DNA from 2 places in the Pseudomonas sp. NFX71 genome. Region 1 is predicted to be linked to the other one. Evidence: riboswitches for the same ligand, from Rfam matches in the RefSeq annotation. Region 1 holds a riboswitch; the other holds the start of a gene.

Region 1 (3,397 bases):
GGCGTCGACCTGGTCCGGGAAGGCCGCGAACGTGCCGGCGGCAACGGCCGGGCTGTCGACGACGGTGATCACCGCGTCAACCGTGCAGGCGCTGCGGATTTCCGGCCACTGGAAGGCTTGCACCAAAGGCTTTGGCAGGGCCAGGCCGGAGGTTTCGATCAGGATGTGGTCGAGGTCGCCGCGACGGGCGACCAGTTCGCGCATCACCGGGAAGAATTCTTCCTGGACGGTGCAGCACAGGCAGCCGTTGGCCAGCTCATAGACCCGGCCGTTGGCTTCTTCTTCGGTGCAACCGATCGAGCATTGCTTGAGGATTTCGCCGTCGATGCCCAGTTCGCCGAACTCGTTGACGATCACCGCGATGCGGCGGCCCTGAGCGTTGTCGAGCATGTGCCGCAGCAAAGTGGTTTTGCCCGAGCCGAGGAAGCCGGTAACGATGGTGACGGGGAGTTTGGCCAGTGTTTTCATCGGATGCCCTTTGGCAAGGTGGCGGGCATACGGGACGACGACCGCGGCTGCACAGGCAGGCGCGCGGAAGATTTCGCCACCGGATCACCCCGCCCGGTTGTAGTGAGAATTCGTGTCGAGGCAGGTCTCCTGGCTGACGGTGTGCCTGTCGCTAGACTGGCGTTGGCTGCGCCTTCCCGCGGGCTCCAGGGCTGGAGCGTGCAGTGGCGTGGCAGCGAACATCACCGTTCACAGTTGCGGGGGCAGCCGCGGCATCGACCGCGTTCCCTTCTTAGCTTCGGCAAACGCCGAAGAACCTCGAAAGCGCAAGGCTACGCATGGTGCGTGGGCGGGTCAATGTCCGTCAGTTGATTGCAATCCCCTCGCCACAGGTAACACTCCTTGCCCTTGCCCCCGAGTTGAGAACCCTTGCCAATTGACGCCCAACCCCCGCCCATGCTCTCCTACACGCCTTGTTACGGGTGCCCTTCACAGGGTGAAACGGGAAACCGGTGAATCATGTGCTTTACTCAAAGCCATGTCAGTCCGGTGCTGCCCCCGCAACGGTAAGCGAGCGAAGCGTCAGATCCACTGTGCCAGCAGTTCGGCATGGGAAGGTGACGCTTGCAGGTTTCGGCTGATGCCAAAGCCCCTCGCGAGCCCGGAGACCGGCCCGCAACACAAAGTGACGATTACGTTCACTGAATAACAAACCCGCGGTGGGCGGGCGCTGTTTGAACCTCTGCGAGCCCGATTCGCAGGGGTCTTCCATGCGCTCTATTCACCCGCTGACAGACCAGAGGGAAGCGCCATGTCGATCATCAGCAGCACCGGCAGCAACACCGATAAGAGCACCGCCAGCACCACCACGACCCTGACCCAACGCCTGACCGCTGCCGTATGCGCATCGATCCTTGGCGCGTGCCTCGTGTATTTTGCCGGTTTCTCGCACATCGAAGCCGTGCACAATGCCGCGCACGATACCCGTCACAGCTCCGCCTTCCCGTGCCATTGAGACCTGTCGACATGATCAAGCGTATCGCGCAAACCGCAGGCTTCACCGGGCTGCTGGCCGCCCTGTTGCTGACCCTGCTGCAAAGCTTCTGGGTCGCACCGCTGATTTTGCAGGCCGAGACTTACGAACAATCCGAGCCGGCCGCTGTTCAAGTCCATGAGCACGCCGCTGGCACCGCCGCTCACGCCCACGATGCCGAAGCCTGGGAACCGGAAGACGGCTGGCAGCGCGTGCTGTCGACGACCGGCGGCAACCTGGTGGTAGCCGTAGGTTTCGCCCTGATGCTCGCCGGCCTCTACACCTTGCGTGCGCCGACCAAAACCTCCCAGGGCCTGCTCTGGGGCCTGGCCGGTTACGCGACGTTTGTACTGGCGCCGACACTCGGCCTGCCACCGGAACTGCCGGGCACTGCCGCGGCGGACCTGGCACAACGGCAAATCTGGTGGATTGGCACGGCAGCGTCGACCGCCGTCGGCATCGCGCTGATCGTGTTCAGCCGTCACTGGCTGATGAAGGTACTGGGCGTGGCGATTCTCGCCGTTCCCCACGTCATTGGCGCCCCGCAACCGGAAGTGCACTCGATGCTCGCGCCGGAAGCCCTGGAAGCCCAGTTCAAAATCGCTTCGCAGCTGACCAACGTGGCGTTCTGGCTGGCCCTGGGCCTGATCAGTGCCTGGTTGTTCCGCCGCAAAAGCGATGGCCAATACCACGCATGACGCAGACCAGCACAGCGCCGACTTTAGTGGTCGGCCTGGGCTGCCAGCGCGGCTGCCCTGTCAGCACGCTGCGGGCGTTACTCGATCAGGCGTTACAGGCGCATCAAATCGGACTTCACCAGATCAAGGCCCTGGCCAGCATCGACCTGAAGCGCGACGAACCTGGCCTGATCGAGCTCGCCGCACAACTCGCGCTGCCCTTGATGTATTTCAGCAGTGAGCAACTGGCCGGTTATCAACCACAACTCAGCCACCGCTCGGACATCGCTTTTGAGCGCACTGGCTGCTATGGCGTAGCCGAAAGCGCCGCCCTCGCCCTCGCTGAACAACTGGCTCAGGCACCGGCAAAACTGCTGATCTCGCGACAGAAATACGCCCAGGCCACCCTGGCATTGGCGTGCGCCGCGTAAAATCCTCGATAATCCCCGCCTTCGATCATGAGCAATCTTCATCTGAAGCCTTGCCCAGGCCCTTTTTCTGACAGGAAACGACGATGACCGTCTACTTCATTGGCGCAGGTCCCGGCGACCCGGAACTGATCACCGTCAAAGGCCAGAGGCTGATCCGCAGTTGCCCGGTGATCATCTACGCCGGCTCCCTGGTGCCTGCCGCCGTACTGGAAGGCCATAATGCCGAACAGGTGGTCAACAGCGCCGAACTGCATCTGGAACAGATCATCGAACTGATCAAGACTGCCCATGCCAATGGCCAGGATGTGGCGCGTGTGCATTCTGGCGACCCAAGCCTTTATGGCGCGATCGGCGAACAGATTCGCTACCTGCGTGAGCTCGATATTCCGTTTGAAATCATTCCTGGTGTCACGGCCACGGCGGCCTGTGCAGCGCTTTTGGGTGCGGAGCTAACGTTGCCGGACGTGTCACAGAGCGTGATTCTGACTCGCTACGCCGACAAGACGGCGATGCCCGCGGGTGAAGAGCTCGGCAGTCTGGCGCAACATGGGGCGACCATGGCGATCCATCTTGGGGTCAATCATCTGGAGAAAATCCTGGTTGAATTGCTGCCGCATTACGGCGCGGACTGTCCGATTGCGGTAATTCACCGGGCGACCTGGCCGGACCAGGACTGGGTGGTGGGGACGATTGCGGACATTGCCGGGAAGGTTGAGGCGAAGGGGTTTCGGCGTACAGCGCTGATTCTGGTGGGCCGGGTGTTGGGTAGCGATCACTTCAGTGAGTCATCGCTTTACCGGGCCGGACAT
Region 2 (3,397 bases), 1.1 Mb from region 1:
AACGCCTTTGCCATCGTCGGGTTTGGGCGGCGCGTTGGTTTCGGCGACGAGCACGTCACCGTTCGGCAGCACGTACAGCCAGCGCGGATGATCGAGATCTTCGGCGAACGCCGCCACCTGGGTGCCCGCTGCGGTGGTGGGTTTCGCACCGTCCGGCCAGCCGATTGCCGGGGCGATGTTCACCGTCGGGATCAGGGTTTTGTTCGGTTCTGGCAATTTGGGTGACGGGCCGGTGCCGTCGGAGACTTGCAGGCTGGAGGTTTCACCGCAGGCGGCGAGCCCTCCGGCCAGGGCGATGACGAGAACGAACGGGGGCTTGTGCATGCTGATCTTCCCTATAAATGCAGTGACCTGATCAATAGAGAAGCGCACACCCGCGATGGTTCAACCGGTCAGCCGCGGGCTTCCTTGAACAGCACGGCGATGCCAGGATGATAGTTGCCCGTTTCATTACGCAACTTGCGGTAGGCATAGGGGAAATACCAGGCGACGGCGCAGGAGTGTTCCTTTTGCAGATCGTCGACCATGTCCTGGAGTTCTTCCGGGGTGGCGCCATGCTGGGCTTTTTGCGGTGCAACGAACAGGCAACCGAGTTTCAGGTCACTGGCGTAGCTGATTCGCCTGGCGTCGCTGGTGATATCGGCCAGCGCCTGTGTCAGGTTCAGGTTGTTGACCCGTGGCCAACGCTGCGTGGCTTGAAGGTAGGCGCGTTCTTCGCTGGTGGCGATGAACAGGTCGGCGCGGGCGTTGCGTTCGCCTTCCTCGTTCTGTTTGCGGGTCGGTGTCTGTTGCAGCGTGACCATTTCCGCGGTCCATGCGGCGGCGGAGAGCAAGCCGAGGTTGGCTTTTTCGTCGTACCAGTAAGGCGTGTCGTTATCGCCGCGCACGGCGTTGTAACGGTCGATACAGTCAAACCAGCGCTCCAGCACCGGGCGCAGGAATTCCAGCTTCGGATTGCTGATGATCATGCCTTGCATGTGGCTCACCCTTGTTATTGTGTTGTCAGGTTGTGGCGCTTTGATATCACTGCTGAGAGTGTGGCACAAGATTGGCGTCAGTTAATTGATCAACGGCAGTTAATCGCCCGACGGCGTCCCGGCTTTAATTGACGCTCCACCCCCAACCCTCTAACCTTCGCGGCTTGTTTCAGGTGCTCTGTGGCCTTGGTCGACAGAGTGAAACAGGGAAGCCGGTGAGTGCATTCGTTCCATTCATGAACAATCACGATCCCGGCGCTGCCCCCGCAACGGTAAATGAGTGAAGACTGAGCATTGTTGCCACTGTGTCGATATCGGCATGGGAAGGCGCGCAGTCAGGCGGAGTGCCGCTCATGAGCCCGGAGACCGGCCTGATCCATCCAGCGGCATCACGGTGGGCGATGCCAGGCTTCTTGCCGTCTATTCTTGTGCCTGCCCGCCGTTATCCAGCCTCAACGGAGAGCTCCCCATGACTGATACTCCCGATCGTGACGAACGCCATCTGGCGCGCATGCTGCGCAAAAAAGCCGTGATCGATGAACGCATCGCCAACTCGCCGAATGAATGCGGCCTGCTGCTGGTGCTGACCGGCAACGGCAAAGGCAAAAGCAGCTCGGCGTTCGGCATGCTCGCCCGCTCCCTGGGCCATGGCATGCAATGCGGCGTGGTGCAGTTCATCAAGGGCCGCAACAGCACGGGCGAAGAACTGTTTTTCCGGCGCTTTCCCGAGCAGGTGCGTTTTCATGTGATGGGCGAGGGCTTTACCTGGGAAACCCAGGACCGCCAACGCGACATCGCCGCCGCCGAAGCCGCCTGGGCAGTGTCCCGTGAACTGCTTCAGGATCCGTCGATTGGCCTGGTGGTGCTGGATGAACTGAACATTGCCCTCAAGCACGGTTACCTCGATCTCGATCAGGTGCTCAGCGACTTGCAGGCGCGGCCTCCGATGCAGCACGTGGTGGTCACTGGTCGCGGCGCCAAGCCGGAAATGATCGAACTGGCCGACACCGTTACAGAAATGGGCGTCATCAAGCACGCCTTCCAGGCCGGCATCAAAGCGCAAAAAGGCGTCGAATTGTGAGTCAACCACGTCATTGCCCGGCGGTCTTGATTGCCGCGCCGGCTTCCGGTCAGGGCAAGACCACCGTCACCGCCGCGCTGGCCCGTTTGCATCGCAATCAGGGGCGCAAGGTGCGCGTGTTCAAATGCGGTCCGGACTTTCTCGACCCGATGATTCTCGAGCGCGCCAGCGGTGCGCCGGTCTACCAACTGGACATGTGGATGGTCGGCGAGCAGGAAAGTCGTCGACTGTTGTGGGAAGCCGCCGATGAAGCCGATCTGATCCTGATCGAAGGCGTCATGGGGCTGTTTGACGGCACGCCGTCCAGCGCTGACCTGGCGCGGCATTTCGGTGTGCCGGTGCTCGGGGTGATCGACGGGACGGCGATGGCGCAGACCTTTGGTGCGCTGGCGTTGGGGTTGGCGAAGTATCAGCCGGACCTGCCGTTCGCTGGCGTGCTGGCCAACCGGGTGGGCACCTTGCGCCATGCGCAGTTGCTTGAAGGCAGCCTGACTGAAGGCTTGCGCTGGTACGGCGCATTGTCCCGGGAGACCGGGATTGAATTGCCGAGTCGGCACCTCGGTCTGGTTCAGGCCAGCGAGTTGAACGATCTCGACCTGCGTCTCGATGCGGCGGCCGAATCACTGGCCAACAGCTGTGACGTTGCGCTGCCGCCACCTGTGGAGTTCGCCGCTCCAGAAGTGATCGCCGCCGAACCGTTGCTGGCCGGTGTACGGATTGCCGTGGCCCGTGATGAAGCCTTCGCTTTCACCTACGGCGCGAGCCTGGATTTGCTGCGAGCCATGGGTGCCGAATTGTCATTCTTCTCGCCGATCCGCGACACGCAATTGCCGGAGGCTGACAGTCTCTATCTGCCGGGCGGTTACCCGGAATTGCACCATGTCGCGCTGGCACAGAACACCTCCATGCTTGGCGCCATTCGCGCTCACCATGCGGCGGGCAAACCGTTGCTGGCCGAGTGTGGCGGCATGCTGTATCTGCTCGATTCGCTGACCGATGTCGAAGGTACTCGCGCAAAACTGGTGGGGTTGCTGGCCGGTGATGCGGTGATGCAGAAACGGCTGGCGGCGCTGGCGTTGCAGGCGGTGGAATTGCCCGAAGGTTCGCTGCGCGGCCACACCTATCATCATTCGTTGACCAGCACCGAACTTGAGCCGATTGCCCGTGGCCTCAGTCCTAACGGCGGGCGCGGAGCGGAGGCGGTTTATCGGCAGGGGCGGATGACGGCTTCCTATGTGCATTTCTATTTCCCGTCCAATCCGAACGCTGTAGCTGCGCTGTTTGCGCCTGACCGTGAAGCTGCCATCGCTGGCAGGCCAGCTCCCACAGTTGACCGTGT

Evidence for each region. A riboswitch is a leader RNA that binds a small molecule or an ion and turns the genes downstream of it on or off. The one in region 1 is predicted to bind cobalamin.
Region 2: another riboswitch for cobalamin. It lies ahead of cobO (cob(I)yrinic acid a,c-diamide adenosyltransferase); the one in region 1 lies ahead of ACM1ZW_RS22715 (CbtB domain-containing protein).

What each region holds. Positions count from the first base shown of each region.
Region 1 covers NZ_CP182230.1:4,847,867-4,851,263, reverse strand. Annotated here, with positions in the region: gene cobW (cobalamin biosynthesis protein CobW) at 1-468, opposite strand, end outside; cobalamin riboswitch at 570-783, opposite strand; cobalamin riboswitch at 911-1,139, shown strand; gene ACM1ZW_RS22715 (CbtB domain-containing protein) at 1,259-1,462, shown strand; gene ACM1ZW_RS22710 (CbtA family protein) at 1,474-2,178, shown strand; gene ACM1ZW_RS22705 (cobalamin biosynthesis protein) at 2,175-2,588, shown strand; gene cobM (precorrin-4 C(11)-methyltransferase) at 2,672-3,397, shown strand, end outside.
Region 2 covers NZ_CP182230.1:3,786,029-3,789,425, forward strand. Annotated here, with positions in the region: gene ACM1ZW_RS17530 (PQQ-dependent sugar dehydrogenase) at 1-324, opposite strand, end outside; gene ACM1ZW_RS17535 (hypothetical protein) at 393-977, opposite strand; cobalamin riboswitch at 1,132-1,367, shown strand; gene cobO (cob(I)yrinic acid a,c-diamide adenosyltransferase) at 1,447-2,058, shown strand; gene ACM1ZW_RS17545 (cobyrinate a,c-diamide synthase) at 2,055-3,397, shown strand, end outside.